3 regions of the Bradyrhizobium sp. SZCCHNRI1029 genome follow, and region 3 is predicted to be linked to each of the others. Evidence: predicted binding sites of a transcription regulator. Region 3 holds the regulator's gene; each other region holds the start of a gene.

Region 1 (10,462 bases), 170 kb from region 3:
GATCAGGAACAGGGTGGGGATCGAGGCGGCGAGCCGCCGCCCCGCAAGGCTCAAGATGCGCATGGCCTTATCCTGACGGATTCCGGCTCAGGCGGAAAGCCACAGATCGTGCCAGCTCGACGATCCCCAGCGCGGCGTGTTCGAGTGGTTGCGCGCCTTGGCCGTGATCACGGTGACGAAGATCTGCTCGATCGGCATCCACACCGGCAGCTCGGTATTGGCCTCGCGCACGAAATCTGCGTAGAGCGCCTTGCGCTTGGCCGGATCGACCTCGGTCGCCGCGTCATCGATGATCTTGTCGATCTTGGCATCGTCCCAACCCCACTGATTGGTCCACGGCGCGCCCTTGGGCTGGCCGGAGCGATACCAGACCGTGGTCGAAACCGCGGGGTCGTTGCGGTACTGGTGCCAGCCGGTCGCGAGATCGAAGGCGTGCTCGTCATAGACCTGCTTGAGGAAGCCGCCGCCATCGTTGCGCACGATCTCGATCGCGATGCCGACCTCGCCCAGCGACTGCTGGAGGAAGGTCGCCCACAGCGAGATGTCCTCCCCCCATGGCGCGGGCAGCAGCCGCAGCGAGAAGCGGGTGCCGCCGGCGCCGGGCTTGTAGCCGGCCTCGTCCAGGAGCGCCGCCGCCTTGGCCTTGTCGTAGGGATATTGCGGCGTATTGGCGCCGGGATAGAAGTCGGTCGAGGTCGACGGGATCGGACCGGTGCCCAGCTTGGCGAAATCGCCGAGGAAGTTCTCGATGAAGAAGGGAACGTTGATCGCGTGCGCGATGGCGCGGCGGACCTTCACGTCCGCCAGCTCCTTGCGGCGGACGTTGAACTCGAGCGTATTGGTGCGCGCGTTGCCCTCATTGCCTTTGGTCGAGACGATGAAGCGCTTATCCTTGCCGAGCCGCGCCATGTCGGAGATGGTCAGGCCCGAGAACGGGCTGTAGTGCAGCTCGCCTGCCTCCATTTGCGCCGCCGCCGCCGCACGGTCAGTGATCACCTTCCACACGATGCGGTCGAGATAGGGCGCGTTCGGCCGCCAGTAGTCGGCATTGCGCTCGGCGATGATATACTGGCCGCGTTCGTACTTCACGAATTTGAACGGACCAGTGCCAATGGGGGCGAGGTTCGCGGGGTTCTGCCTGATGTCGCCGCTCTCGTAGATGTGCTTGGCCGAGACGTAGCCGAGATCGGGCAGGGCGCGCAGCAGCAGGTTGAGCGGCATCGGCCGCTCGTAGCGGAAGATCGCGGTTTGCGGATCTGGCGTGTCAACCGCAGTCAGGAACAACTGCAGGGTCGATCCGTAGTTCAGGATCTTCTTCCACATGTTCATCGCGGTGAAGGCAACGTCCTCCGACGTGAACGGCTTGCCGTCATGCCAGGTGATGCCCTTGCGCAGCTTGAAAGTGACGGTCTTGCCGTCCGGCGTCGCCTCCCAGCTCTCGGCAAGTACGCCGACCGGCTGGCCGTTGGCATCGAGGTCGACGAGGTTCTCCTGGATCTTGCCGCCGATGATGTAGACGCCGGTTGAAGCCTGGAGGCTTGGGTTGAGCTGGCGTTGCTCGGCGCCGTAGTGAACGTTGAACACGCCACCCTTGCGCGGCGTCTCCTGGGCGAAGGCGCGGAATGGATTGACCACGTTCGCGGCGATGGCAGCGGAGGTCAGGAGGGCGGTCCGGCGGCTGATCTCGAAACGGCTCGAATTCATCAAGGTCTCCCGAAGGCCAAGCGGGACGCTGGCCGGTGGCGCAATCGGGGCGAAGATTACGCGGATCGCGGGTCCAAGTCATTTGCGAATTGCCATGCAGTTCTGCGGCATTCTCGGCCGGCCCATGCAGCCGGCGGCACCGTGGCATACATTGCTCGTATACGAACGAATGGGAGAAGATATTCGCCGACAGGGACTTGAATGAGGTGGGGATTGCGGCTGCCACGAATCGATCGGAGGCAACTTTGACGCGGCGCCACTAGACCGCGCTATCTCAGGTCGACGTCATGGGCCTTCGATCGGCAGCCGCAGCTCGAACGCGACACCGTTGTCGCCCGGCCCCAGCGAGATCTCGCCGCCATGGCTTGCCATGATGGCGCGCACGATCGCCAGCCCCATGCCGGTACCGCCGCTGTCGCGCCGGGTCGTGAAGAAGGCATCGAAGATGCGGTCGCGGTTCTCCGGCGAGATCGGATCGCCGTCATTGCTGGCGATGACGATCAGCATCTCTTTGCTCTCCTCGGCCTCGAGGCGGATGCGCCGGGCGCCATGCCGGACGGCGTTGTCGACGAGATGCGTGAGCACGATCAGCACGGTCTCGTTCGGGAGCGTGGTGCTGCGCTCGACCGGGCCGGACGTCTCGATGACAGTCGAGGGGAAACGCACTCGCAGCGTGCCGACGGCCTCAGCTATGCTACCGGCCTCGACCGTCGACACCGTCTCCGCCCGTGCCAGCTCGCGCAAGCGTTGGGCCAGCGCCGCGAGGCGGTCGGCGTCGCCAAGGATGTTGGTGAGGAATTTCTCCTGCTCGGCGCGTGTCAAGGTCTCGGAAGGGCTGGCCAGGGAGTCGAGCAGCAGCTCGGCTGCGCCCTTGATCGAGGTCAGCGGCGATTTGAGCTCGTGCGTCAGATGCGCGGAAAAGCTCCTGATGTAGTTGGAGCGTTGCGCCAGTTGCTCGGCCATGGCGAAGAAGTGCTCGGCGAGCTCCGCGAAGTCGCGGGTGCCGTAATGGGCGAGCGGACGGAAACCCGCGGGATCGTTGCGTCCGATCCTGCCGGCGCGATCGACCAGCTCGCGCATCGGCCGTGTGATCGTGCGTGCTACGACGAGGCCGACCAGCAGCGTCGTGAGGACAATGGTGGAGCCGGCGGCGATGAACTTGCCGCGCTCCTGATAGAGATGCTCGAAGATGTTGCGGGGCGTGCGCGAGGTATAGATGACCCCGGCGACGTGATCGTCGACGATCACGGGCATGGCCGAGAACACATGGACGCCGACGCCGCGGCTGATCGAATAGATCGGTGGCGGTGCCTTGTCCGGAATGCGAATGCGGAGCGCGGCGCTGTAGCGTCCCTTCAGGGCGGCAGCCACCTCGTCGATATGAGCGAGTGATTTGCCCATCTCATCGCGGCCGGCGATCACGACCCCCTGGGGGTCGAGCACGCGATACCCGGCCAAGGTGACCTTCTGCGTCTCCCTGACGATCGGCAGCAGCCGCGTGCCGATCGCGACGTAGGCCGGATCCGCAGGATGGACCGCGTCGCGGGCGTCCGGGCGGCGGACGAAAAGATCGTTGGCCAGAAGATCGAGCAGGGGGCGAATGGGCGTCACCTCGTCGGACGCATCCGGACGTGACTCGGGCGGGACCTCGGCGCCGAGCGGAACGCCGGTGGCAAGGCGCGCGGAAACCTCCTCGGCGAAGACCGCCGCGAGGACTCGGCTCTGCGCGATCAGTTCCGCCTGTGTCTGGCGGATCAGCTGGTTGTCATAGATGCGAAAGAAGAACAGCCCGACGAGCGGCAAGGTGCCGACCAGCGCCAGCACGCCAAAGACGATCTGTCCCAGCGACGGCCGCCATTTTGCCTTGGGCTTGGGCGCGATCATGGGGTGCCGCAGCGGCCGAGCCGGAAGCCCACGCCATGGACCGTCTCGATCGCGTCCTCGCAATGCGCGGCTGCGAGCTTCGCTCTGATGTTGCGGATGTGGCTGTCGATCGTTCGGTCGGAGACCTGAATGTTGAGCTGATAGGCGGCGGCCATGATCTGCTCGCGGCTGAACACGACCGCAGGACGCGTCATCAGCGTGCGCAGGATGCTGAACTCCAGCGCGGTGAGCGTCAGCGGCATGTCATCGAAACGGGCCAGGTGCTGCTGCGGGTCGAGCCGGAGCCGGCCATGGACGAGCTTCTCCGGCTCGGCCGAGCGATCACCTCCGCCGTTCGCGACCCGGCGGAGAATGACGTTGACGCGGGCAACCAGCTCGCGCGGACTGAACGGCTTTGTCACGTAGTCGTCGCCGCCGATCTCAAGCCCGAGAATGCGGTCGATCTCCTCGTCGCGGGCCGACAGGAATAGGATCGGCACTTGCGAGGTCCGGCGAATGCGCCGGCAGACCTCGAGGCCGTCGAACTCCGGCATGCCGACGTCGAGCACGATCAGGTCCGGCCGGTCTTCGGTGACCCTGGCCAGCGCAGCGCGGCCGTCGGCGGCTTCCCTCACCGCCATGCCGGCCTTGCTCAAGGCCACGCGCAGGACTTCGCGGATATGCGGGTCATCGTCGACGATGAGGATTCGGGGAGACACGAGCTTTACTCCGCGGCGAGGCATCAGCTTGGTTTCTGCGACACAGGATGTGTATCGAGATAGCGCTGCAGGCGCCAGCCGCGAAAACTCCAGGATCGCCAGGACGCCATGCTGCTTTCCTGTTGCTCAAGGAGCCGATCACGGTCGCTGGCCAGCCCTCGGTCCGTCGGTCGCAACAGCATCGCCCGCTCGATGGCCGGCAGTGCCTCGGGCCCGAGCCAGACGAGATAGGAGCCGTCGATGAGAGGGCCGCTCTGTCCCGCCTCACGACTATGGGAGACATTGAAGTCTGCGATCGGCCGGTCGAAATTGATCAGCGCACAGCCGTAGATGGTCGCCGAGAGCACCAGCAGGTTCATACGGATCAGCCATGCGTTGGACTTGTCGAGAGCGATCCTGAGCACGATGAGGATCAGGCCGATCGCGACCAGGATCATCCATATCAGGGCCGCGATTCGCCAATAGGTCAGAGCATAAGTCTCGATATACATGTGAAGCCGTTGAATCGAGGACACGACCAGCATCACGTTCTGAGCCACCCAGAGATAGACCAGCGGCCGGACCAGTCGCGACTCGTTTGCCGTGGTCTTGGAGCGGACGGCGACGATGACGAAGGCAGCCGCGAGCAGCGCCGTGACGATCAAGGGGTAGGCGCCTCGGTGCGCATAGGTCGCATAGGTCATGCCGTCCGGAAGCGCAGCACGTCCCCACAGATATGCGCCGTCGAGCGCCGTCTGGAGGGCAAACAGGATGTTGAACAGGATCAGCGCCCGGATCACGGTTTCAGGGCCGAGCACGGTCGTCAGGATTGACGGCTGATCGGGCTCGCTTTCGATCGGCGGGCTCGAGGTCGTGGTCCGCTCGCGCCAGCGAAGGTTGACGAATGACCAGACCATGGACAACGTCACGAGCCAGAAGATCGCGTGCCCCATCGTGAGTTGGGAGGCGACGCGCTCGGGACTGAGGACGGCGAACCACCGCTCAATGACCGGATTGGCTGCTGCGAACAGAGCCAAGAACACGCAGCCGAGTGCCAGCGGGATGCTCCAGACAACGAGAGTTCGCGTGATCATGTTCGTGCGCAGCGTCACGATCGCATCAGGTATCAGTCGAAACGGCCCGATCAGGAGCAACTGCCGCGCGGCGGTCAGCGGAAGCCGGAAGCCGCGCGCGGATCGGTTGGTCGCCAGCGTGATAGCCGACAGCGTCGTGAGCAGCAGGACAGGAAAAGAAAGCAGGTTCAGCTCCTCGATGGCGGGAGCCAGGCCGGCAACGAAGAGAACTGCAGCTCCGACCAGACGGTTTCGATCGGTCTTGGCAAGATTGGCGAGAATGCTCGCCGCGGCGAGCGCGGCGAAAAACAGCGGGAATGCCAGGCCGATCGGCCGGCCGTTGTAGAGCAGCGTGTCGGCGAGGCCGACGAGACCGGCAGTGATGGCGAATTTGAGCCACATGGAATCGGGCGCGACGGGCGCAGCCGTCGGCTCGGCGAGAGTCGTCATGGAGGAATCCTTGGTTTGGGTCATCGTTCGGGCCGGGAGGCACAAGCCGATGAGCCAAGCATGACGCCTGCCCATGCAGCAGCTCACGAGGGGATCTGCAGCATTTCAGGATTTGTTTGCAGATTTCGTGCAGACGCGATTCCACATCTGGCGCAGGGAAAACGTGATTGTTACGGCAATGGCCGTCTTTCCCCTCGGATGATCGGCTGCACACATGCTCGGACGTATCAGGACCGCGGTTCTCTGGATCCTTGCTCTGCTCTTCATTTTCGTCACGCTGAACAGCAACGAGCCCTATCTGGTTCGGCTGCGGGGCAGCGGCCACGCAGCCCTGCTCCTCATCGGGCTTGCCGTTCCGCTGCTGCTGATGCTCGGCGGTCGGTGGCGGCGGGGGCCCGCCGGACGCGCTCTGGTCGTAGCATGGTGCGTTCCGCTGATCATGCTGACGTCGACGCAGTTCATGTTTGCCTGGCGCAAGTACGAGACGTTCCGGACGCCCCCCGACGTGGCGCATTTGCTCGGCCGGCATTTCATCGTCGGTTACACGGCCGTCGATGACGCAGCCGCGTTGGCCCGGCAGGGGTTGATCGCGGGCGTCTATGTGACACACCACAACATCCGCGGCCGGACCGAGCTTCAGCTGCGCGCCGAGATGGCGCGATTGCAGGACGCGCGCCGGAGTGCCGGGCTGCCGCCTCTGCTGGTTGCGGCGGATCAGGAGGGAGGCGCCGTCGCACACCTGTCTCCGACCCTGCCGAACATGCCCGGCCTCGCAACGCTGGCCGATCTGCCGGCCTCGCGGCGCGCGCAGGATGCGTTCGCGATGGGGCGCGCCCAGGGTGAGGCTCTCGCGGCTGCCGGCATCACCTTCAATTTGGCTCCGGTCGTCGACCTTCGCCCGAGCTGGACACGCAACCGACTGGACTTTCACACCTTGATCGGCCGCCGCGCGATCTCCAACGATCCCGCGGTGGTTGGCGACATTGCGCTCGGTTACGTCCGTGGCCTGGAAGCAAGCGGTGTCCGCGCGGCCGTCAAGCATTTCCCTGGTCTGGGGCGCGTCGCAGCCGATACGCATCATTTCTCGGCACAGCTCGGCACGCCGGCAGATGTCTTGGAACGGTCGGATTGGCGGCCGTTCCGACAGGTGCTGCAGGGCTCGCACGCGGCAATGATGGTCGGTCACGTGACGGTCGATGCGATCGATCCAGAGCGGCCTGCCTCACATTCCAAAGCCGTGCTCGAGGGACTCATTCGCGGCCGCTGGAACTATCCGGGCGTGATCGTGACGGATGATATCGTGATGGGGGCGATCTACGGCCGCGATCTCTGCAAAGCTGTCGTGGAGGCTCTCAACGGCGGCGCCGATCTGTTGCTGGTGGCCTATGACGGCACCCAGTTCCACCGCGCGCTCGCCTGCGCCAAGGAGGCTCTGGCGGAAGGACGCATCGACCTCGATGCAATCAGCAGGAGCGATGAGCGACTGAAGCGCTGGGCGCCGACGGTTGGCAAATCACAGCCGTCGAATGTGTCTACGGTTATGCAACAGCCTGGAGGCGTGCATCAGAAAATCGTGGACTGAATGGCAGCGAGCCCTCAGCGCGGGCCATTGCCGGTCCAGTTACGCCAAGCGACATTCGAGAGGCTTCGCAGGTCGGTCGCCAGCGGGCGTCGCGTCTGCTTGTCGTGCTGAGCGATGAGGTGCTCGGATTCGCGGATCTTGACCTGGAGTTCCGCAACCTGCCGCTTGGTGTGTTCAAGCGCCTTCGCATCGGCGCTCTCGCCCACCGTGAACCGCGCCGTCTCGATCTGTTTCAAGGTCGCGCGATTCTTTTTGAGCTGGGCGCGATGCCAGGCAACCTTGCTGTCACTGTCCGCAACCATGGTGGACTCCCGCGAAATGCTGCGGAGACTAAACGACCGATTTCTGATTCGCGACAGCTTCGGACCGGCATCGCCAACATTGGAATACCGATCTGCCGGCCCATCGTCCTGGTGAGTCGAATACGTCCGGTTCAATCCAACCCTGCGGCGCGTCTCATCTCATCAATCAGTTCGGACGCTTCAGCCTTCGTCATCTCCGCTCGCGTGGGATCGGATCGGCCAGCCTGCTCGCTGAGCGTTCTCAAGTAGGAAGCTTGGGCATCCGTCATCGGATCGGCTCCGGAAACCCAGTCCTCGGGATCTTTCTGCAGCTGTTCGGCCATGGGGATCTCCCGTTGTTGCCCGGCTTCAACGGGAAAGCTTGCAAAGTGTTCCTATTTTGTTCTATTGTGCGATCCTACTCTTGCTCGGGTGCTTCATGCGCGATCTATGTGTGGTTCGAGCCGAAATCGACCGTATGCGTCTCCGGGTCGGGCGGCAGCGCCGTGAAATCGTGCAGCTACGGCGAGCTCGGGCCTCGACGGCGGCCGCCGAAGTGCTTTTGCACCACATGTTGGAGACGCTTGACCGGCTGCGGCAACAGCGAGAGCGGCTCAAGCTGGAGGAAGCGAGCCGACTGCCTCGCAAGCAGCGCGGCGCCCGGCGCGCATGAGAGGCTGGCGGTAAGGCCGAGCGATCCGCCGCTCGTCCGTAGTCCGATGATCAGGCCAGGAACCGACATGGCCGACGATCACCTGAGCCGCAAATGCCAACCTGCGCCGGGTCATGAGGACGTCCGCATCTTCAATTTGGCCGGTGAGGAGAAAGATTGGTCGGTAGTCCGGCTCCCTCGATCAGCATCGGGCGTGTGAGCTTCGGGCAATACGATGTCCGGCGGCGCGGCGGTAAGCTCTTCCGGTGTGGCCTCGCATGATTTGATCTCGAAATTGTTGTCGAGGATTTTCTCGCCATGCGTGCCGAGCGTGATGAGATCGGCCTGTTCCGCGGCCTCCCAGACCTCGCGCTCGGTGCGAAACGGGCGGGTCATCTGTTCGTCATTCTCAAACAATGCGTAGGGCACGAGCGCCTCCAGATTGCGATCCGCCGATGCAGCGATGCCGTGCCGCTCGACGCCGCCCATCCATTCAAGGCAGGGACGTCCAAACAAACGGCGCCATAGGCAGGCTGGTTCCACCCAGGCGAGCGCTGACTCGATCGACCAGTTGTGACGATCCGCCTGGCCTGCCAGGCGGAACATGGAGGCCGGCGCGAGGTTGCCGGCGGTGTCGAATGGCCAGGAGAGTCCAATGGATATCAAGGGAAAGAAGATCGCGATCCTCGCAACCAACGGGTTCGAGCAATCCGAGCTCGAAGTGCCGCGCGATCGTCTCAAGCAGGCGGGCGCGACCGTCGAGATCATCTCGCTCGCGCCGGGCGAGATCAAGGGCTGGGATGAGAAGGACTGGGGACGGACCGTCAAGGTCGACAAGACGTTGGACCAGGCGTCTGCTTCGGACTACGACGCCGTCGTGCTGCCGGGCGGTCAGATCAATCCGGATCTGCTGCGGCTCGAGCCGAAGGCGCTGCGGTTCATCAAGGAGATCTTTGAAGCCAAGAAGATCGTTGCGGCGGTCTGTCATGCGCCGTGGCTCCTGATCGAGACCGGAATTGCCAAGGGGCGAAAGATGACGTCCTACAAATCGATCAAGACGGACGTTGCCAATGCCGGCGCGCATTGGCAGGACGCGGAGGTCGTGGTCGATCAGGGCGTGATCACCTCGCGCAATCCCGGAGATCTGGAAGCCTTCAGCGCCAAGATCATCGAAGAGGTCAAGGAAGGCCGCCATCTCAAGCGCAGCGCGGCTTGATGCTGAGATCGGAAGCCGGGAGAAAACCCGGCTACCTCAGTGGGACGGGCCCAGCGCCCGAGGGGTCGAACGCCGGGCCGCAGTCCACACGGAGTGCCTCCAGCGAGATGGGGGAACGCCGCCAGAGGCATGGAAATGACTCGAGGCGGGCCGGGTCGTTCCCAATTCCTAGCGCGGACCTTCGCCCGCGGGACTTCGACGATAGCCTCGCAACGTTCAGTGAGGAATCGGAACTTCGCTGCTCATCCCGGGTTTGCCGCTTTTGAACAGGCCGCGGAGAGCGTCGTGAGCGAGAAAGCAAAAATCCAGGACTACAGGGCTCCGGCCGGCGGATGGGGTTCGGTGCACGCGGTCGCCAGCATCCTGACGCAGGAGGAGGTGACCCTGCTTGGCAGCGAGATCCTGTTGAAACAGAACAAGCCAGGCGGCTTCATGTGCGTCAGCTGCTCCTGGGCCAGGCCGGCAAAGCCGCACCCGTTCGAATTCTGCGAGAATGGCGCCAAGGCGACCGCGTGGGAAATCACCGGCAAGACAGTCGGACCGGAGTTCTTTGCTCGGCACAGTCTGACAGAATTGCGATCCTGGTCGGATCATCAGCTCGAAGAGCAGGGGCGTCTTGCTCATCCCATGCGCTATGACGCTGCGGCGGATCGCTATGTTGCCGTGAGCTGGGACGAGGCCCTTCGCGACATCGGGGCGGAGTTGAACAGGCTCGATCCACGCTCGGTCGTCATGTACACGTCGGGCCGGGCCTCGCTCGAGACGAGCTACATGTATCAGCTTTTCGGCCGCATGTACGGCACCAACAATTTTCCCGACAGCTCCAACATGTGCCACGAATCCACATCAGTTGCTCTGCCGGAGGTGATTGGCGTCCCCGTCGGTACGGTGCTCCTTGAGGATTTCGACAAGGCGGATTGCTTCTTCTTCTTCGGCCAGAACA
Region 2 (10,462 bases), 110 kb from region 3:
CGCCGCTGCAGATCAGCGCCGGAATCAACGACGCGCTGGCGCTGGTCATCGCGCTCACCGATCCCACGACGGACCTGTCGCTGCTGGACTATCTGCGCGGCCTTGCGGCCAAGCAGAACCTGCAACTGATGGTGACCGGGCACAGCCTCGGCGGCGCGCTCGCCGTGGTGGCGACGGCGTGGCTGCAGGACCAGTTGCCGAAGCTGAACTCGTCGCTGACGTTCACGCTGTGGCCGCACACCTTCGCGGCTCCGACGATGTGGAACGCGGGCTTCGCGACGACCTTCGCAAAGAGCTACACCTATTACGCGGCGGTCAACAGCAACGACATCGTGCCGATGGCCTGGGCCAACCTGAACGGAATTCTCGGTACCTATCCGCCGCCGGCGCCGGTCCTGAAGGATACCAACTACTACTCGATCTACAAACCGCTCGAGTGGCTCAGCGCAGCGATCCCGACCTATACGTCGATTGCGCCGAGCAATCCGGATCTGTTCACGATCACGCCGATCGTCGAGGCGAACGACTCCTGGACCGCGGAAGCCGGCTACATGCATTCCATGCAGCTGCAGTATTTCCCGCATGCGACCGGCACGAAGGCGCCGCCGCTGCCGGGAGTCACCAAGACCGGCGTGGCGCGGCCACGGGCGGTCGCCGTCGCGGCCTGAGCGCCGCAGGGCAGCTTTTGCGGGGCTGGGTTCGCTCAGTCCTGCAAGGGGGCTCGGTGCGGCGGCCGATCAACCTTTCATCACGATTATTGTGAGTGTGCGCTGCGGGAACGCCTGGCGCCGTGCGGTGGTTGACCCCGCACAGAAGCGAGGAGAGAGACATGCAACGTACGATCAAGATGGCCGCGCTGGCCGGAGCCACGCTGGTGATCGGCACCGCCGCCGCGTCCGCGCAGGGCTATGCCCGATTCGGCGACTCCATGGCCTGGGTGCCGCCGGCGCAGACCTCCGATTCCGAGCCGGTGTATGGCGGAGCGCCGGCGCCGGCCTACGCGCCGGGTCCGGTGGCTGGCCCAGTGGCCTGGGGCGGCGGTTACAACGGCACCAACCATCCGACCCCGGGCTCGACCCAGGGCGATGTCGGCCCGTCCGGCAACAACAACGGCACGCTGACCGGCGCCTACCGGCAGTGGTAGTTGCCGTCTGGCGCTGAAGTGAGTCGATCAAGCCCGCCGCTCCGACAAGAGCGGCGGGTTTGTCGTCTGAGAGGACGCCCAGTCGCTTGCGAGATGATGCGACCAGCTTCCGGATCATCTGATCGCGGCAACGTGAGCGCCACGTTGTGTCGCACACATGTTGTGGCGGGTGGCGGAACTGCCGGGGCATGACGATGGTTTGTTCCTCGATGAATTGGGAACAACGGAGCAAGTTCATGACACGCACGTTTGGATTGGCCGCGCTGGCCGCCGTCACGCTGGTCGCCGGCACGATCGGCGCCTCGGCCGGCGAATACGGGCCGGGCGGCTACGGCTATGGCGGCCAGGTCACCAGCACCTATGCCTACCGCGACTCCTTCGCCTGGGCGCCAGGGCCGGTCTATGAGGAAGGCTACGTCGCCGTCGCGCCGGGCCCGTATGACGGCCCGGGCTGGGGCGCCGGCTACAACGGCACAAACCACCCGACCCCAAGCTCGACCCAGGGCGACGTCGGACCGCGCGGCAACAACAACGGCACGCGGAGCGGGTATTATCGCCAGTGGTAATCTGAGTTCGTTGCAGAAACATCGAGCCCGCCGCTCTGCAGGGAGCGGCGGGCTTTGCTGTGATGAACCGGTATCGACCACATGCGTCATTGCGAGGAGCGCAGCGACGAAGCAATCCAGAGTCGCGTACGCGGCCCTGGATTGCTTCGCTTCGCCCGCAATGACGATCGATACAAGGGAGTTGAGGGCAACTACTCCGCCGCCTCGCTGGCCGCGCCGCGGCCGCGCTTCTTCGGCTTGGCCGACTTCTCCAGCACCGGCTTGAGGAACTGGCCGGTGTAGCTGCGCGGCGCCTTGACGATATCTTCCGGCGGGCCCCAGGCGACGATCTCGCCGCCGCCGTCGCCGCCCTCGGGGCCGAGGTCGATGACCCAGTCGGCGGTCTTGATGACCTCGAGATTGTGCTCGATCACGACGACCGTGTTGCCCTGCGCGACCAGCTCGTGCAGCACCTCCAAGAGCTTCTTGACGTCATGGAAGTGCAGGCCCGTCGTCGGCTCGTCCAGGATGTAGAGCGTGCGGCCGGTGGCGCGCTTGGACAGCTCCTTGGCGAGCTTGACGCGCTGGGCCTCGCCACCGGACAGCGTGGTGGCCTGCTGGCCGACATGGATGTAGTCGAGGCCGACGCGGCGCAGGGTCTCGAAGGTGTCGCGCACGCGCGGCACCGCCTTGAAGAACTCCGCGGCCTCCTCGACGGTCATGTCGAGCACGTCGGCGATCGACTTGCCCTTGAACAGCACGTCGAGCGTCTCGCGGTTGTAGCGCTTGCCCTTGCAGACGTCGCAGGTGACGTAGACGTCGGGCAAAAAGTGCATCTCGATCTTGATGACGCCGTCGCCCTGGCACGCCTCGCAGCGGCCGCCCTTGACGTTGAAGGAGAACCGGCCGGGCTCGTAGCCGCGCGCCTTGGATTCCGGCAGGCCGGCGAACCATTCGCGGATCGGCGTGAACGCGCCGGTATAGGTCGCGGGGTTGGAGCGCGGCGTGCGGCCGATCGGCGACTGGTCGATGTCGATGATCTTGTCGATATGCTCCAGCCCCTCGATGCGGTCGTGCGGCGCGGCTGCCTCGTTGGCGCCGTTGAGCTTGCGTGCGATCGCCTTGTAGAGCGTGTCGATCAGGAGCGTCGACTTGCCGCCGCCGGACACGCCTGTGATCGCGGTGAACAGGCCGAGCGGGATCTCGGCCGAGACGTTCTTCAGATTGTTGCCGCGGGCATTGACGACCTTGATGGTGCGGCGATGGTTCGGCGGCCGCCGCTCCGGCACCTCGACCTCGAACTCGCCGGTGAGATATTTGCCGGTCAGCGACGCCGGATTGCGCATGATCTCGGCCGGCGTACCCTCGGCGACGATGTGGCCGCCATGGGTGCCGGCGCCGGGGCCGATGTCGAGCACATAGTCGGCGAGGCGAATCGCGTCCTCGTCATGTTCGACGACGATGACGGTGTTGCCGAGGTCGCGCAGCCGCTTCAGCGTGTCGAGCAGGCGGGCATTGTCGCGCTGGTGCAGGCCGATCGACGGCTCGTCGAGCACGTAGAGCACGCCGGTCAGCCCCGAGCCGATCTGCGACGCCAGGCGGATGCGCTGGCTCTCGCCGCCGGACAGCGTGCCGGAGGAGCGCGCCAGGGTCAGGTAGTTGAGGCCGACGTCGAGCAGGAAGGTGAGGCGGTCGCGGATCTCCTTCAGGATTCGCGTGGCGATCTCGGTCTGCTGCGCGTTCAGGGCCTTCGGCACCTCGGCGAACCACTCGCCGGCCGCCTTGACGGAGAGGTCGCTGATCTCGCCGATGTGCTTGTCGCCGACCTTGACGCACAGCGCCTCGGGCTTCAGCCGAAAACCCGTGCAGCCGGCGCAGGGCACGTCGTTGAAGTATTTGCCGAGCTCCTCGCGCGCCCACTCGCTCTCGGTCTCGCGGAAGCGGCGCTCGATGTTGGTGATGACGCCCTCGAACGGCTTCTTGGTGTCGTAGGCGCGGACGCCGTCCTCATAGGTGAACTTGATCTCGTCGTCGCCGGAGCCGTGCAGCAGCGCGTTCTGCGTCTTCTTCGGCAGATCCTTCCACTTGGTGTCCAGCGTGAACTTGTAGAACTTGCCGAGCGCGGTCAGCGTCTGCAGGTAATAGGGCGACGACGACTTGGCCCAGGGCGCGATCGCGCCCTTGCGCAGGGTGACGTCCTTGTCGGGAATGACGAGGTCGGCATCGACGTGCTGCTCGACCCCCAGGCCGCCGCATTCCGGGCAGGCACCGTAGGGGTTGTTGAACGAGAACAGCCGCGGCTCGATCTCGGGGATCGTGAAGCCGGAGACCGGGCAGGCGAACTTCTCCGAGAACAGGATGCGCTCGGGCCCGCTCTTGTCGTGGATCTTTGCGGTTTTCTTCTTTTCCTTCTCCTCCGCCGGCGCGGCCGAGGCGGGAGCGTCCGCGAACTCGATGACGGCCAGGCCTTCGGCGAGCTTCAGCGCAGTCTCGAAGCTTTCTGCGAGACGCTGGCCGATGTCGGGGCGCACGACGATGCGGTCGACGACGACGTCGATATCGTGCGGGAACTTCTTGTCGAGCGTGGGCGCCTCGGCGAGCTCATGGAAGGTGCCGTCGATCTTGACGCGCTGAAAGCCCTTCTTGAGATATTCGGCGAGCTCCTTCTTGTACTCGCCCTTGCGTCCCCGCACGACCGGCGCCAGCAGATAGAGGCGGGTGCCCTCGGGCATCGCCAGCACGCGGTCGACCATCTGCGAGACGGTCTGGCTTTCGATCGGCAGGCCGGTCGCCGGGGAGTAGGGCACGCCGACGCGCGCCCACAGCAGGCGCATGTAGTCGTAGATCTCGGTGACGGTGCCGACCGTCGAGCGCGGGTTCTTCGAGGTCGTCTTCTGCTCGATCGAGATCGCCGGCGACAGGCCGTCGATCTGGTCGACGTCCGGCTTCTGCATCATCTCCAGGAACTGGCGGGCATAAGCCGACAGCGATTCGACGTAGCGGCGCTGGCCCTCGGCGTAGATCGTATCGAAGGCGAGCGAGGATTTGCCGGAGCCGGACAGGCCGGTGAACACGACGAGCCTGTCGCGCGGGATCTCGACGTCGATGTTTTTCAGATTGTGCTCGCGGGCGCCGCGGATGGTGATGGCCCGCAGGCTCGACTGGTTGGCTTGCGCGCGCTGCTTGGCCTTGAGCACTTCATCCATGACGATCGTCCCACGGCGCAGAGTCGCGCCATCGTTGCAGGCGCGTTTCGCCGGAAGCCGGCCATCGGACGCCAGGGGGAAAAGGTATGGTCGGAACGTAGGAAGAACGGAGCTGGATTTCCAGTGCCGTCAGCGAATCATCAACAATGCGCTCAGGGAATGGCAGCGACTGGCAGGAGGCTGCCGGTTCCGTCCTGTTTTGTGCACGATCCCACAAAGAAAAAGCCTCCGCTCTGGCAGAGCGGAGGCTGTGTGCGTTGGCCCGGAGGCAAAAACTTAGAAGTGGTAGTTGATGCCGACCTGACCGGAATGCACGTTGAGGGTGCCGGTCGTGAGCGTGCCGAGGCCGGTGAAGGTGTAGCTCTCGCCACCGAAGCTCTTGTAGAGGTACTCGCCCTTCAGCGACCAGTTCGGGGCGAACATGTACTCGACGCCAGCGCCGACGGTCCAGCCGGAGTGGATCTTGCTGTCGGCAGCGGCGAAGCCGGGGGCCGTCAGCGAGATGCGGTTGTCGGCCCAGGCGTAACCACCGGTCGCGTACAGCAGGGTCGGGCCGAAGGCGTAGCCGATGCGGCCGCGGACAGTGCCCCAGTCGCGGATCTTGGACTCGGCGTTGACACCGAGCGCGCCGACGTTTGCGTTGATGTCGGCCCAAGCGGCGTCGGCCTCGAGGCCGAACACGACAGCACCCTGCTGCCAGTTGTAGCCGACGGTGCCGCCGGCGAAGCCGCCCTTCATGGCCGCGAAGTCAGCATTCTCGTTGGCATAGCCGCCCATGGCACCGATGTAGAAGCCGGTCCAGGTCAGCACCGGCGCGGCAACCGGGGCCTTGGTGTAGGTCGGGCGTGCGGCAAGATCAGCGGCGGCAGCGGGAGCGGCCAGGGCGGCCAAGGCCACGGTCGCGAGCAGGATCTTCTTCATTCCAGTCTCCAGTTTATTTTTATTCCTCGAAGTCCGCATCGCACCGATAAGCTTACGCACGAAACAGACTCACCCGTTCAAGTTGACGAGGTTCCTATAGCCCGGTTCCGTACGGATTACCGTCACCCTGAAGACACACTCGCGCCCAAACCGCGTTTTTACGGCCAAGTTCCAGAAAGCCTATGTCACTCAGTTACTTGGTTCCGGGTGTGGCGAGCCGGCAAGGTGGCATCAGGGCAACAAAAAAGGCCGGCTTTCGCCGGCCCTTCTCGGAACCTGTCGGTTTGCAGGCATCAGTACTTTGCGATGACCGGGCCGCCGAAGTGGTAGCTGAGGCCGGCCTTGACCGTGTGAACGGTGTCCTTCCACTCGGAGCGGTTGAGCGCCGCAGCGCTGTACTGGATCGTGCTCTTGCCGAAGTCGAGATAGTTGTACTCGAGCTTGGCCGACCAGTTCGGCGCGAACATGTATTCGGCGCCGGCGCCGACCGTATAGCCCCAGCGGGTGGTGTTCTGGCTGAAGACGTTGCCGGGCACGCCGTCATAGCGATGCTGCAACTGGCCCACCGCGGCGCCGCCGCTGACGAAGAACAGGGCGGGACCGGCGGCATAGCCGAGGCGGCCCTTGATGTCGCCGAAGCTGGTCAGCTTGGTGAAGAAGGTGTCGCCGACGCCGGCATTGACCACGGCGGAGCGGCCGTTGATGTCGGCCCAGTGATAGTCGCCTTCGAGGCCGAACACGACGTTGTCGACCTGCCAGTTGTAGCCGACCACGCCGCCGACGAAGCCGCCATTGGTGTTGTAGTTCTGGGTGCCCAGGAAGCCCGGCGCATTGAAGCGGCCGAGGAAGGTCTCCTTGCTGGTGCCCCAGCCGCCGCCGCCCTGGATGCCGGCGTAGAGGCCCGACCAGCTCAGGATCTGCGCGACCATCGGCGGCGCCTTGGTGTACGGGCGGGCCGCCATGTCGGCCGCCGACGCGGATGTGGCGGATGCGATGCCGACGAGCGCCGTCGTGATCACAAGCAACTTCTTCATCAAATTCTCCCCCGGGAGGTTGGAATGACAAGCGATGGGCAAGTCATACACAGGGCATCCCGGAGAGGCTGTAACGCGCCCGCCACAGAAATGAAAAAGCGTTATATATCATATATTTAGCACAAAAACGCCGCGACGCTGCCGGGCTGTTGACACGAAAAAGGCCGGCGCGAGGGCCGGCCTTTCCGAATGCGTGCGAGCGGCGGCTTTTTTCAGTAGCGCGTGCCCATCGGCGCCCCGAATCGATAGTTCACGCGGACGGTCGCCATGTCGATGTCCTGCTTGATGGTATCGACGCGCGACAGCACGGTTGCGGTGGCCGGGAAGCTGATGTCGCGCGAGCCCATGAACAGGTGGTCGTACTCGACGGCGACCGACCAGTTCGGCGCGAAGCCGAACTCGACGCCGGTACCGACGGTGCCGCCCCAGCGGGTCTCACTGGCGGAATCCAGCAGCGTGCCGACCGGGAAGGGCGCGGCCGCATTCGCCGTGCCGGTGTATTTGTTGTGGGTGACGGCGGCGCCGCCCTTCACGTACCAGAGCACGTTGCCCCAGGCGTAGCCGACCTGGCCGGTGAACAGGCCGATCGCATCGGTCTTGGTGGTGTTGGTGATGCCCGCGGCCAGCGCAGCCGTGCTCGCATTGGACGACTTCAGGTCGGTCCAGTTGCCCTGGGCCTCGACGCCGAACACCCAGCTCGCCGCCTGCCAGCGATAGCCGACCTGGCCGCCGATGAGGCCGCTCGAGGCGTTGTGGCAGCCTTCGGACTGGGTCGGCACGACCGCCACGCCGCCGACGCGGTTGAGCGTCCAGCAATTGTGGCTCCAGTCGGCGCCGCCATTGACGCCGAGGTAGAACCCGGCCCAGCTCGGCAGCGGCGTGACATAGGCCGGCGGCGGCGCCTTGCTGTAAGGGCGCGTCGCGAAGTCGGCCGCCGAGGCCGGCGCCAGTCCCAGCGCCGCGGCGCTTGCGGTCAAGATCAAGGTCGTCTTCTGCATTCGTCTCTCCCCAGTCCCAATACACCACGCTCCGGATCCCTCCGATCCGGGCCCACGCGAAGGTGGCCTGTGGCTGGTTGTAAGGGAGACTGCTTTCCAAACTCGTGACCGGGACGAGCCGTGTGGCGGGATGTGCCGATCGTGCTTAAGCGCGGGTAAAGACGGCGACTGCCAGAGCCGACGGGGGGAGCTGTGTCACAGCGTGAGTGACGACAGGCCGGGCAAGCGCCGCCGCGTGAGATCCCGAGTGTCAGCCCTCGAGGGTCAGTGCTTGGAAACGACGGGACCGCCCCAGCGATAGTTCACGCGGACCGTCGCCATGTCGACGTCCTGGCCGACCGCATCGGTCCGGCCCGCGGCTCCAAGGGGAACACCCGAGAAGCCGAAGGTGCGGTTGCCCATGAACAGGTGCTCGTATTCGGCTGCGACCGACCAGTTCTTGGCGAAGCCGACCTCGACACCAGTCCCGACCGCAGCCCCCCAGCGCGTGGCGCTGGACACGTCGAGCACCACGCCCGTGGCCGTGGAGAGGCCGTTGTACTTCTCACCCGCGACCGCGGCGCCACCCTTCACGTACCAGAGCACGTTGTTCCAGGAATAGCCGATCTGGCCGGTGAACACGCCGATGCCGTTGATCTTGGTCTGGTTGGTCACGGCCGGGGCGAACTGGCTGGTGTTGCTGCCCTTGAGGTTGGCCCAGTTGCCTTGACCTTCGATGCCGAACACCCAGCCGCCAGCCTGCCAGCGATAGCCGATCTGGCCGCCCGCCAGCGCGCCGGTCGCATCATGGCAGCCTTCCGCGTTGGTTGCGGCCACGCCGGCAAAGCTGACCTTGTTGGTCCAGCAGGTGCGGGCCGCTGCGCCACCGGCATTCAGGCCGATATAGAAGCCACTCCAATCATAGATCGTCGTGATCATCGCAGGCGCTTTGGTGAAGGTGCGCGCGGGCAGATCGGCAGCGATGGCCGGCGCAATCCCCAGCGCCAGCGAAGTTGTCGCCCCCAGCAACAGCCTTCTCATCGCATTCCCCAAACCACGTCCGACGCCCGCACGCACGCTCTCACCAACGCCCACCCGCCGGACGTTGATAGCTCCTTCCGCCGTAAAAAGCCGTCACCCAAAGGACACAACGGCTCGGCAAGTGCCGGTTCTGGCACACAAAAAAGGCCGGCGCGAGGCCGGCCTTTCGACATATTCGCTTTTTGCGTGCAATCAGTAGCGCGACACGATCGGGCCGCCGAAGTGATAGGAGACGCCCGCCTTGACGGTGTGCACGGTGTCGCTCCACTCGGAGCGGTTGGTCGGAACCGCGCTGTACTGAATCGAGCTCTTGCCGAAGTCGAGATAGTTGTATTCGACCTTGGCCGACCAGTTCGGCGCGAACATGTACTCGGCGCCGGCACCGATCGTCCAACCCCAGCGCCAGTTGTTCTGAGCGAAGCTATTGGCCGCGCCACCATTGAGCGCCGCGTCGTAGCGGTGCTGGAGATCGCCGACGGCAGCGCCGCCGCTGACAAAGAACAGCGCCGGACCCGCAGCCCAGCCGAGGCGGCCCTTGATGTCGCCGAAGCCGCGCAGCCTGGTGAAGTAGGTATCGCCGAGACCGGCGTTGACGACGCCCGACCGGCCGTTGATGTCGGCCCAGTGATAGTCGCCCTCGAGACCGAACACGATGTTGTCGACCTGCCAGTTGTAGCCGACCACACCGCCGACGAAGCCGCCGCTGGTGTCATAGTTCTGGGTGCCGGCAAAGATCGCCGTATTCGGCGCCCCGAAGAAGGTCTCGTTGCTGCGGCCCCAGCCGCCGCCGCCCTGCAGGCCGAGGTAGAAGCCGGCCCAGGTCGGAAGCGGCGCCGGCGCCATCACCGGGGCCTTCGTGTACGGGCGGGCGGCGAGATCGGCGGCTCCCGCCGGCGTCAGCGCCCCCAAAACCATCAAGCTGACAGCTCCGAGAAAAATTCGTTTCATCCCAAGTCTCCCGCGTTGGGCGTCTCCAAAATGGTCCCCGGAGACGCTCGTCTGTGAAGTTGGTGCGACCACGCTTGCGGCCCCAATCCATCCTCAAATATACGCGATTCAACCCTGGATACCGTCTCCCAAAAGCCACAGCCGAGGAGGAAGTGAGGCTGGCTAACTTAATGAAAGTTAATCCCTTTTTCGTGAATAAGGGAACTTTTTCCGGGTTCCATTGCGAGAACTTGCGGTTCCATCGAGTTCCGTGGAACTCGACGCACGGTTGTAGACATATGCGCGCGAACAAAACTGGAACAATGGCCTTCCGCCTGCTATATGTGGATAAACAACGGACAGGGCGGGTGGACCGCGCGGCAACCGTATAGGGTCCGCCGCGAGAGGAAGGGTTAGCCACCGGACGCCGTGAGGCCGGTGTGGACGGCCGGTCCGATGATCGAGAACCGCGGGAGAGTGGTGATGGCGGGTAGTGTGAACAAGGTGATTCTGGTCGGCAATCTCGGCAAGGACCCCGAGATCCGGCGCACGCAGGATGGGCGGCCGATCGCCAATCTGAGCATTGCGACGTCGGAAACGTGGCGCGACAAGGCGACAGGCGAGCGCAAGGAAAAGACCGAGTGGCACCGCGTGGTGATCTTCAACG
Region 3 (10,462 bases):
AGCTTCCAGATGTCGTTCGCGGCAACGCTCGGCCTGGTCGCGCTGGTGCAGTTCGGCCTGCCCAGACTGTTCGCGACGCCCGACAGCTCGGCCACCCAGCGCATCGCGCTGTGGGGCGGCCGCGAGCTTGCGATGCTGTTGCTGGCCTCGCTGATCGCGGGGCTCGCCACCACGCCCTATGCCGCCTTCCATTTCCATCGCGTCACGCCCTATGGCGTGCTCGCCAATCTCGCAGCGATGCCGGTCGTCTCGGCGCTGGTGATGCCGGCCGGCCTGATGGGCCTCGTGGCGGCGCCGTTCGGGCTCGACGGTCCCTGGTGGACGCTGATGGGCCTCGGCATCGACTGGATGATCGCGGTGACGCGCTGGGTGGCGGCGCTGCCCGGCGCGGTCGGGCGCATCCCGGCCTTCGACATCGGTCCACTGATCCTGGCCAGCCTCGGGGTCATCCTGATCGGCCTGCTGCGCACACCGCTGCGCTGGTCGGGCGTCGTGGGGCTCGTGGTGGCCACCGCGTGGGCCGCCGCGACGCCGCTGCCCGACGTGCTGATCGCCGGCGATGGGCGCGCGGTGGCGGTGCGCGGCCGTGACGGGCGCCTGCATGTGATGCGCACCGGCAAGGACGTGTTCGCCACCAAGGAGTGGCTCGCGGCCGACGCCGATGCCCGGCTGCCGGCGGATTCATCGCTCACCGATGGCGTCTCCTGCGACGAGGCGGGCTGCGTGGCGGCAATGGCTGACGGCCGAATCGCCGCCCTGACCCTGCGCGCCGAGGCGCTCGCCGATGATTGCGCCCGTGCCGCGCTCATCGTCACCGCGCGCGCCGCGCCGTCATCCTGCGCGGCGGCCGTCATCGATCGCGAGCGGCTGCGGCAGCAGGGCGCCTTGATGCTGGTGCGGCGGGGCAGGAGCTTCGCCGTCACGCCGGCGCGCGCCGGCGGCACTGACCGCCCATGGTGGCCGGCGCCCGCCGAGGCCGGCGAGTTCGACACGACGCTGACGCCGCGCGCGCCGGCCGCGCGGCCTCAGGACGCGACGCCGCCGGAGACGGAGCAGGGCGAGGAAGACTGAGTGCCGGGCAGCTCGAACGTGCCGAGATGATACTCGGTGTCGCCAGGTCCATGTTGCCAGGTCCATCGAACAGCGCGGGGCTTTCGGCCAGCGTGAACGCAGCGCGCGGATAGCGTTGCCAGATGGCGATGTCGTCAGCCGTGACTGTCAGCCATCCGAACACAAGCATATCGCACCGGGGCTCGGTGATCCCGGCGGCCTTGTTCCAATCGATCTTGTTGACCACGGCGGCAGGCTCCCCCGGCACATCATGGCGGCCGAGGGATGTCGTTCCTATCCGATGCGATGCCGGGGCGTGAGGTTCGCCCGAGAGGACTTTGCGCTTGCAGAACCCAAATCTCCCACGGTCGAAAGCTCGCTCACGACCGAGAGAAATGCCGATGCGGAGACCCCTCAGGTGATGCTGATGCGGCGAATCGGTGTGGCCTGCGAAGGCGGCACGTCCTCGGCGATGTCCGGGCGTCGCTCCGCCGGCTGCTTGCTGACCGGCAATTGCAGCACGGTGACGCGCTGACCCTCGCAGAGCTGGGTCACCAGCACGTGGCGCCCGTCGGCGAATTCGATCGCGTCGTGATGGCGATCGGGAATGTGAGTCTCGATGCTGTTGAACTTTGCGACGCGCTCGCGGATCGTCCGGGTCCAGAGCCAGCGGCTGTCGTAGCGGACGTCCTCGGCGAAGGCCAACTCGGTGCCGGGCAGCATGCAGACTGCGACGGTCGGCTCGCTCTCCAGCGCGAAGCCGCGGGTGGCGGTGCCACGGAAGGTCATCGAGATCAACGTCTCGCCGACCTTGGCGGGACGGGACGCAACCGCATGGAGGCTGTAGTCACACATCGGATCGCTCCTCGTTGAGAGATAGCCGACCCACGCTCCCCCCGGACAGGCGCAGGCCTCTATCAGAGTGGACATCGATGGTGATGTTAGCGCGCGCTTCGCGGCAATTCTGCGCTGATCTGCATCGCGTGTGCCCGCGGCCGATCACAAGCGTTTGAGCATGCCGCGCTGCACATCATGAGGTGCATTCGCGCGTGACGTATTTTGCTGGGCAGCCTCCGATCGGCGGCGAAAGCGCGTGCGCCCGCCGCCGATCGACCGATCCCATTCGCGATCAGTACTTGCGGTACAGCCCGACCAGCTTGCCTTGGATCTTCACCCGGTTCGGCGGCAGGATGCGTACCTCGTAGGCGGTGTTGGCCGGCTCCAGCGCGATCGATGCGCCGCGGCGGCGGAAGCGCTTCAACGTCGCTTCCTCATCGTCGATCAGCGCCACCACGATGTCGCCGGTGTCGGCGGTCTCGTTGCGCTGGATCAGCGCCATGTCGCCGTCGAGGATGCCGGCATCGACCATGGAGTCGCCGCGTACCTCGAGCGCGTAGTGATCGCCGTTACCGAGCATGTCGGCAGGCACGCTGATGGTGTGGCTGCGGGTCTGCAGCGCCTCGATCGGGGTACCGGCGGCGATGCGGCCCATCACCGGCACCGCGACCGGGCGCTCGCCATCGTCCAGCGCGGGAGTGCTGGTGCGCACCTTGCCGAGATTGCCCTCGATCACCGATGGGGTGAAGCCGCGGCGGTTGCCCGCGGCCTGCGACAGCTCGGGCAGCTTGATCACCTCGATCGCGCGGGCGCGATTCGGCAGCCGGCGGATGAAGCCGCGCTCCTCAAGCGCCGTGATCAGGCGATGAATGCCGGACTTCGAGCGCAGATCGAGCGCATCCTTCATCTCGTCGAAGGACGGCGGCACGCCGGCTTCCTTGAGCCGCTCGTTGATGAACCGCAGAAGTTCGTACTGTTTGCGCGTCAGCATCTCGACCTGGTCCCCGGTTTGTTGTCGTCCGAGTCCAAGAGCTGCGCCTCGCGCACAAACCGGCTGAGAGCGCCCTGGAGTCGGACCGTCATCGCGTCGCCCGCAACATACTAAAAACAAATCATGAACGAACACTATATGTTCGATGTGTGTTCCGCAATCCTAAAAATATGATGAACAGACCGGGCTTTACCGGGGAAGCGGCTCAGTTCGGCAGGCGCAGGATCTCGCACGGGCTGCCGGCAGGCGCCTTCGGCGCAAACGCCGGCCGGATCACCACCGCCTGCGAGAGCGCGAGATTCCCGAGCAGCGACGAATCCTGCTGCGTCACCGGCGTGGCGATCAGCGTGCCGTCGGCGCGCTCTTCGAGCTGCGCCCGCAGATAGTCCTCGCGCGAATCGTTCGGCCCCAGTTCGCGGCCGAGCAGGGCGGTCTCGCGCGGCATCACGGCCTCGTCACGGCCGAGCAGCCGCCGAATCAGCGGCACCAGGAACAGGATGGCGCAGACATAGGACGACACCGGATTGCCGGGCAGTCCGATCACCCTCATGTCGCCGAGCCGTCCGTGCATCATCGGCTTGCCCGGCCGCATCGCAATCTTCCAGAACGCCATTTCGACGCCCTCGGCTTCGAGCGCCTGCTTGACCAGGTCGTGATCGCCGACCGAGGCGCCGCCGGTCGTGATCAGGATGTCGGCCTTGGCCTCGCGGGCCCGGCGGATGCCGGCGATCGTCGCCTCCATCGTATCCGCGGCGATGCCGAGATCGATCGGGGTCCCGCCCTCGTTGCGCACCAGCGCCCGCAAGGCGTAGCCGTTGGAATAGACGATCTGGCCCGGGCCGGGCGTCGAGCCCGGCATCACCAGCTCGTCGCCGGTGGCGAGCAGCGCCACCTTCGGCCGGCGCCGCACCGGCAGCGCCGGATGATTCATGCTGGCCGCCAGCGACAGGTCGCGGTCGCTGAGCCGGCGCCCGGACTTCAGCAGCACCATGCCCTGGTGAAAGTCGACGCCCGCCGGCCGGATATGCCGGCCCTTGATCGCGGCCTCGGTGATCACGACGTGGCCGTCTTCGGCGATCGTGTCCTCCTGGATCACCACCGCGTCCGCGCCCTCCGGGACAACGCCACCGGTGAAGATCCGCGCCGCCTCGCCGGGTCCAACCACGCGATCGAACGGACGCCCTGCCGCGACCTCGCCGATGACCTTCAGCCGCGCCTTGGCCTGGGCGGCGTCCGCCGCGCGCACGGCATAGCCGTCCATCGCCGACATCGCCTCGGGCGGCTGCGTCCGCAGCGCCGCGAGGTCCCGCGCCAGGATGCGGTGAAACGCTTCGTCCAGCCCGACCTGCTCCTCGGCCAGCGGTTCGGCGCCGGCGAGCACGGCGGACAACGCATCAGACACCGGCATCAGGGCCATGAGAGTTCCTTCGGACGGAGACGGCAGATCGAATGAATCGCCTTCTAACCGAACGCGCACGGCGCGGCCAAGGGCCTAGGCCGCTCCCTGCGTTCTGACCGTCTGCTGTGGGCCGTTTCCGGGCCGCTGCCTCACGATCGCGCGAGAAAGTCCGCAATCAACCGCATGACCTCCTGCGGACGTTCCAGGCTCGGCAGGTGCGCCGTTCCGGCCAGCTCATGTCCTGACCCGTTCGGCATTGTTGCGGCGAGCAGCCTGCTTCGCTGCTGGATGTGAGGAAAGTCCAAGTCCCCCCAGATGACGAGCGATGGCGCGACGATCTCCGCGAGGCGCGGGAAGGCTGGTGCCATATCGAGAGTCGCGCCGGTTGGCGGCGCGCGGAGTGCGGCGGCGTTCTTCTTCAGGAACGTCTCGCGCGGCTCGCCGGAGATGCGTCCCTCGCGCTGCAAGGGACCGTCGACCCACAGATGCGTCTTGATAGCGCTGACCCGATCCCAATCCTGTGCGGCCTCGGCAGCGGCCAACGACGCCGTTAGCGCCTTGATCTCCGGTGGATAGACCGGCTCCGGCGCGCCGCTGATCGAAGGTGCGATCAGCACCAGCGATGCCATACGTGACGGATGGCGAAGCGCGAAGTCGAGCGCGATGCGGCCTCCTTGCGAGCAGGCAATCAGCGTCGCCGGCCGCCCCGGCGCGAGCGCGTCGACGACGGCGAGCAGGTCCTCGACCGGAGAATGAGCTTCCTCATAGGCGACCGTCTCACCAAATCCGCGCCGGTCATAGGCGATCGTCATATGCGTTGCCGCGACGCCCTCGATCTGCACGCGCCACATGGACGAGCATTGGACCGTGGACCAGCCGATCTACGATCCCAGCACGATCGACTGCCCGGTTCTCGTGCTCGCGACGGAATGGGATGTGGATGTCCGCTTCGGGATGGCGCACGACCTGTTCGTTCGCCTCGTGAGCGCGCCATACAAGCGCCTGGTCGAGATCGGGCAGGGCACGCACATGATCCTGATGGAGCGGAATCGACGGCAGGCGTTCGACGTGGTGATCGGATTTCTCAACGAGCGCGTCGTGCCGGCGCGTTGATCGTCGCGCGGACGACCTGCACCGCGTCAGAGCGGATGCCGAATCCAGACATTCGGCTCGACATAGGCGGCACGGTCGTGCTCGACCGACGCGAGCACGGGCACGAGAGCACCGGGGACCTCGATCTAGCCCGAGCTGTCGAAGGTCACGCCGGTCCATTGCGACCAATCGGCGAGCGTACCGACGATGGTCATCGAGCACGGCGCGATCTTGACGATCTCGCCGCCGATGCCGATGCGCTTAGGCGCCGGCTCGTCTGCGGCCAGCGGATGTGGCGGGAGACGGGCCGGATGGCGCCGTTGCCGGCGGTCGCATTTAGGATTCGCTTTTTCGGAAAAAGCTGCTATGCTGATTTGGTCCCGTGCTCGACAGGAGGGGCGCTTCGCGATCGTCACGGACGTGGAGCGCGGGATGCGGTGGCCGCGACGTGTCGCAGCGTGCCCTGATGGCGCGCGGACGAACGGCATGGCGCGGACGTGAAGTCGCGTGGTCCTGGCATCCCGAAGCTGATGCCAAGCCGAAGGGTGCTGATGATCCCGTCGGCGACGGTGGCCAACAAGCCGGGCACCGGGGAGATCGCGTATAAGCGTGAAGACCATCGCGCAGGGAATGCCGGATGTCGGCTGGACCTGTGGTGACTGCCGCCTGCTTTTTTTCTGCAGGCGGGCCATGGGTTGCGGCCTGCAGCCCGGCATTCCCTGCGCCCTCCGATTGGAGGAGGGTGAAATGAGAGCAGCAAAGCTCGGGCACATCGTGTCGCGAGAACAATTTTGCACGAGTGGGCACCGTCATTGCGAGCGCAGCCTTTCAGAACGTCACGCCGCTGGCCATGACGCACCCTTGCGCGACGCGATCAGATCCCGAGCGCCTCCAGCGCCGCGGCGATGTCGGCCGTCGAGCGCACCAGCACCGCCTGCAGCCCGCTCGTTCGCGCGCCGTCGATGTTTTCAGCGAGATCGTCGAAGAAAACGATCCGCTCGGCCGGCGCGCCGATCGCCCGCACCACGTGATCATACGCCTCGGCATCCGGCTTTCGCAGGCCGATCGACGACGACAGGAAGATCTCGCGAAAGTGACCAAGCAGGTCGGCATAGCGCGGCGAGAAGTGATCGATGTGCGGCTGGTTGGTGTTGGAGAAGGCATAGAGCGGCAGTCTCGAAGCCGCGCGTGCGAGCAGCGGGGCGATGCCCGGCATCGGGCCGACGAAGATCGCGTTCCAGCCGTCGAGAAACTGCGCGTCGGTGATGTCGATGCCGAGTTGCCGGCGCAGGTTGGCGAAGAACGCGGCATCGGAGACGGTGCCGCGCTCGTGCCCGTGATAGATCTCGTCGCGCACGAAGCGCGCGGCGATGCGCTCCGGCGGACAGCCGGCATGCGCTGCCCAGCGCGAGACCACCTGGACGAAATCGATGTCGATGACGACGCGGCCGAGGTCGAACAGCAGCGCGTCGGCGACGCCGGGGCGGAGAGCGGAGGCGGGCATGGGGCGGGTCGACGATGCCTTGCGTGGGACGGAAGCGGCGCCTCCTCAATACCGGTAGGGCTCGATGTCGACCAGCGGAAACGCGCTGACCACGCTCGGCAGGTTGGTGGCGGCCGCCGGATGCAGATAGGACGCGTTCAGCTCCGCGAACGAGGTGACGCCGAGCAGGCCGAGCGTGCGGATCACCTCGTCCTCCAGCAGCTCGAGCATGCGCAGGATGCCGTCCTCGCCGGCCGCGGCGAGCGCCCAGCATTGCAGCCGGCCGATGCCGACGAGGTCGGCGCCGGAGGCGATCGCCTTGACGATGTCGGTGCCGCGGCAGAAGCCGCCGTCGACCATGATCTTTGCCCGGCTCTTCACGGCGGCGACGATCTCCGGCAGCACATGCATGGCTCCGCGGCCATGGTCGAGCTGGCGGCCGCCATGGTTGGAGACGTAGATCCAGTCGACGCCGTGATCGACCGCAATCTGCGCGTCCTCGGCGGTCGCGATGCCCTTGATGATCAGCGGCAGCTTGAACTTGTCCTTGATCAGCTTGACGGTGTGCCAGCTCAGCGCCTTCTGGTGGTCGCCGCCGGTCGCGCGCAGCCGGCTTTCGCGGACGTAGCGCTTGGCGATGTCGCGCTCACGCCGGCTGTAATGGGCGGTGTCGACGGTCAGGCAGAACGCGGTGTAGCTGTTGGCGACCGCCCGGCTCACATAGTCCTCGACGAAGGCGTCGTCGCCGCGGACATAGAGCTGGAAGATTCGCAGCGCGTCGGGCGCGGCCTCGGCGGTCTTCTCCAGCCCGGGTTCCGACACCGAGCTCAGCATGTGCGCGGCTCCGAATCGGCCCGCCCCGCGGGCCACGCTGGCCGCCCCTGCCGGATCGAAGATTTCGAGCGCACCGACCGGGGCCATGACCACCGGCAGGCGCAGCTTGCGTCCGAAAGTTTCAACCGAGGCATCGACCCTGGACACGTCGCGCAGCACGCGCGGACGGAACGCGATCTCGTCGAGCGCCATCCGGTTCCGGCGCAGCGTGGTCTCGGTTTCGGCCCCGCCGATGATGTAGTCCCAGGCGTTCTGGTTGAGCTGGGCGCGCGCCTTGCGGATGAGCTCGTGCAGGTTCTGGAACTTCTCGTCGCTCGAGCCGAGTTCGACGTTCCGCCACCCGGCCTCGATCGGGGTCCGTTGGTTCATGTTTGCCTCCCAGCGACTGTCATGCTTGCGGTTTTGCTGCGGAGCATTGCCCATCGAGCGGGCCGGGAGCAAGCCATTCCGAACTCGAGCTTCCCGGGCGCGCGCGGGGAGCGGCGCCCCGCAGGCCCAGGCCATCAAATCGCGGCGTGGTACACGGCTCGTCGAATTGTGATCATGGGTGTCCGTGAAAGACGGGGTATGTTCAGCCGGGCCCGGCGCCGGCGCAGCCTTGAGCTTGATTTCAGCCTGTGAACGTCCATTTCGGATGCGAGCGCCGGCGGTCGGGCCCCGGTACGGCGGCGCAATATCGGCCTTGAAGAAACCGGAAATGTGGTGTGTGTTCGCAACACAAATCGCGCCGGCGATGCGTGCGGACCATTTGATCGGCCGGCCATCCAACAAACGCTCGGGAAGCAAACAATGCGAAAAAACTGGCTGTTCTTGGCGGGCACGATGACCGGCGTCGGTCTGACCCTGATGGTGACGGGTCCCGACGGCGCGCAACTCGTGGCCAAGGCCAAGGCCGCGGCCGGCATGGCCGACACCTATTCGCAGCTCAATCTGTTCGGCGCGGTGTTCGAGCGTGTTCGCGCCGACTATGTCGAGAAGCCGAGCGATCCCGCGCTGATCGAAGGCGCCATCAACGGCATGGTGTCCTCGCTCGATCCGCATTCGCGCTACATGAACGACAAGTCCTGGCGCGACATGCAGGAGACCACGTCCGGCGAGTTCGGCGGACTCGGTCTCGAGGTCACCATGGAGGAGGGCCTGGTCAAGGTCGTCGCGCCGATCGATGACACGCCCGCGTCCAAGGCCGGCGTTCTCTCGGGCGATCTCATCGCCAAGATCGACGGCGAGGCGGTGCAGGGACTGACGCTCGAGCAGGCCGTCGCCAAGATGAAGGGCGGCGTCAACACCAAGACCAAGCTCACCATCATGCGCAAGGGCAAGGACGCACCGCTCGACGTTACGCTGACGCGCGAGATCATCAAGGTGCGCCCGGTGCGCTATCACACCGAAGGCGGCGACATCGGCTATATCCGCATCACATCCTTCAACGAGCAGACCACCGAGAGTCTGCGCAAGGCGGTCGCCAGCATCTCCAAGGAGATCCCGCAGGAGAAGCTCGCCGGCTACGTGGTCGACCTGCGCAACAATCCGGGCGGGCTGCTCGATCAGGCGGTGTCGGTCTCCAGCACGTTCCTCTCGCGAGGCGAGGTGGTTTCGACCCGCGGCCGCAATCCTGAGGAGACGCAGCGCTTCACCGCACGCGGCGGCGACCTCACCAAGGGCAAGCCGCTGGTGGTGCTGATCAATGGCGGCTCGGCCTCGGCGTCGGAGATCGTGGCCGGCGCGCTGCACGATCACAAGCGTGCGACCCTGGTCGGCACGCGCTCGTTCGGCAAGGGCTCGGTGCAGACCATCATTCCGCTCGGCGCCGGCAACGGCGCGCTGGCGCTGACCACGGCGCGCTACTACACGCCGTCGGGCCGCTCGATCCAGGCGCAGGGCATCGCGCCGGACATCGAGGTCAAGCAGGACGTGCCGGACGAGCTGAAGGATCGCGGCGATCTCAAGGGTGAGGCCGGCATGCGCGGCCATCTCTCGGCGCCCGACGGCACCGAGCAGACCGGCTCGCAGTCCTACGTTCCGCCGGACGAGAAGGACGACAAGGCGCTGCACGCCGCATTCAACGTGCTGCGGGGCGTCACGGTGAACGCCGACGTCCGCGCCAAGGCGGCCGTGCCGAACTGATCTGCGAAGCGGGCGGGTGCGCGGCTTGCGACGCTCGATGCTCACACCCGACGGGGCGGCCCTGAGGCCGTCCCGCCGTGGTTTTCGACCAGCGTGTACAGGCGAACACGGAGTATGTCCGTCTGTGTCCCGTAGATCATGGCGGAGCCGTGGACTTCAAGGGACGACCGGTGGGCAGGGTTTGAATCTGGCTTGCGGAAAAGCCTCAAATTGCAACGGTATTTATCGGTTCGGAACCGGCTCAGGCGGCGTCCGAGCGCGAACGGCGGCCGGATGAGGGATTGGCGCGCTGCGCAGCGAACAATTGCCGCACGTCGGCTGCGGGCTTCGGAGGGCTGAACAGATAGCCCTGCATCTCCGAGCAGCCGAGCCGCTTCAGCAGCTGCCGCTGCGCCTCGGTCTCGACGCCCTCGGCGGTCGTCGACATCTTGCGGATGGCGGCGATGTTGACCACGGCCTGGACGATCGCCGCGGAACCCTCGCTCTCCGTGATGTCCTTGACGAAACAGCGGTCGATCTTGATCTTGTCGAACGGAATGCGCTGGAGATAGCTGAGGCTCGAATAGCCGGTGCCGAAATCGTCGAGCGCGATGCGGACGCCGAGCGCGCGCAACTGGTGCAGGGTGTCGAGCGCGTCGTCGTCGCGGATCAG

The links. The regulator LexA, encoded in region 3, represses DNA repair genes until DNA is damaged. The targets are predictions, from matches to a motif close to TGTTCNNNNTGTGTTCNG.
Region 1: QW861_RS09585 (DUF3072 domain-containing protein) is a predicted target of LexA. The motif match lies at 8,042-8,059, and genes of this name have one in related genera.
Region 2: uvrA (excinuclease ABC subunit UvrA) is a predicted target of LexA. The motif match lies at 4,987-5,004, and genes of this name have one in related genera.

Annotation. Positions count from the first base shown of each region.
Region 1 is NZ_JAUEUK010000003.1:88,730-99,191, reverse strand. It holds gene QW861_RS09620 (ABC transporter permease) at 1-63, opposite strand, end outside; gene QW861_RS09615 (ABC transporter substrate-binding protein) at 88-1,704, opposite strand; gene QW861_RS09610 (ATP-binding protein) at 1,990-3,588, opposite strand; gene QW861_RS09605 (response regulator transcription factor) at 3,585-4,286, opposite strand; gene QW861_RS09600 (DUF4173 domain-containing protein) at 4,310-5,788, opposite strand; gene QW861_RS09595 (glycoside hydrolase family 3 N-terminal domain-containing protein) at 6,003-7,370, shown strand; gene QW861_RS09590 (hypothetical protein) at 7,385-7,672, opposite strand; gene QW861_RS09585 (DUF3072 domain-containing protein) at 7,804-7,995, opposite strand; gene QW861_RS09580 (hypothetical protein) at 8,436-8,969, opposite strand; gene QW861_RS09575 (type 1 glutamine amidotransferase domain-containing protein) at 8,959-9,519, shown strand; gene QW861_RS09570 (FdhF/YdeP family oxidoreductase) at 9,805-10,462, shown strand, end outside.
Region 2 is NZ_JAUEUK010000003.1:143,746-154,207, reverse strand. It holds gene QW861_RS09835 (lipase family protein) at 1-668, shown strand, start outside; gene QW861_RS09830 (hypothetical protein) at 830-1,144, shown strand; gene QW861_RS09825 (hypothetical protein) at 1,381-1,710, shown strand; gene uvrA (excinuclease ABC subunit UvrA) at 1,902-4,895, opposite strand; gene QW861_RS09815 (porin family protein) at 5,172-5,816, opposite strand; gene QW861_RS09810 (outer membrane protein) at 6,110-6,850, opposite strand; gene QW861_RS09805 (outer membrane protein) at 7,063-7,848, opposite strand; gene QW861_RS09800 (outer membrane protein) at 8,113-8,868, opposite strand; gene QW861_RS09795 (outer membrane protein) at 9,061-9,816, opposite strand; gene QW861_RS09790 (single-stranded DNA-binding protein) at 10,279-10,462, shown strand, end outside.
Region 3 is NZ_JAUEUK010000003.1:254,200-264,661, reverse strand. It holds partial or broken gene QW861_RS10375 (ComEC/Rec2 family competence protein) at 1-1,071, shown strand; gene QW861_RS10370 (hypothetical protein) at 1,465-1,905, opposite strand; gene lexA (transcriptional repressor LexA) at 2,180-2,878, opposite strand; gene glp (gephyrin-like molybdotransferase Glp) at 3,084-4,295, opposite strand; gene QW861_RS10355 (alpha/beta hydrolase) at 4,427-5,128, opposite strand; gene QW861_RS10350 (hypothetical protein) at 5,127-5,390, shown strand; gene QW861_RS10345 (hypothetical protein) at 5,516-5,785, opposite strand; gene QW861_RS10340 (HAD family phosphatase) at 6,244-6,873, opposite strand; gene QW861_RS10335 (alpha-hydroxy acid oxidase) at 6,919-8,055, opposite strand; gene QW861_RS10330 (S41 family peptidase) at 8,476-9,810, shown strand; gene QW861_RS10325 (EAL domain-containing protein) at 10,052-10,462, opposite strand, start outside.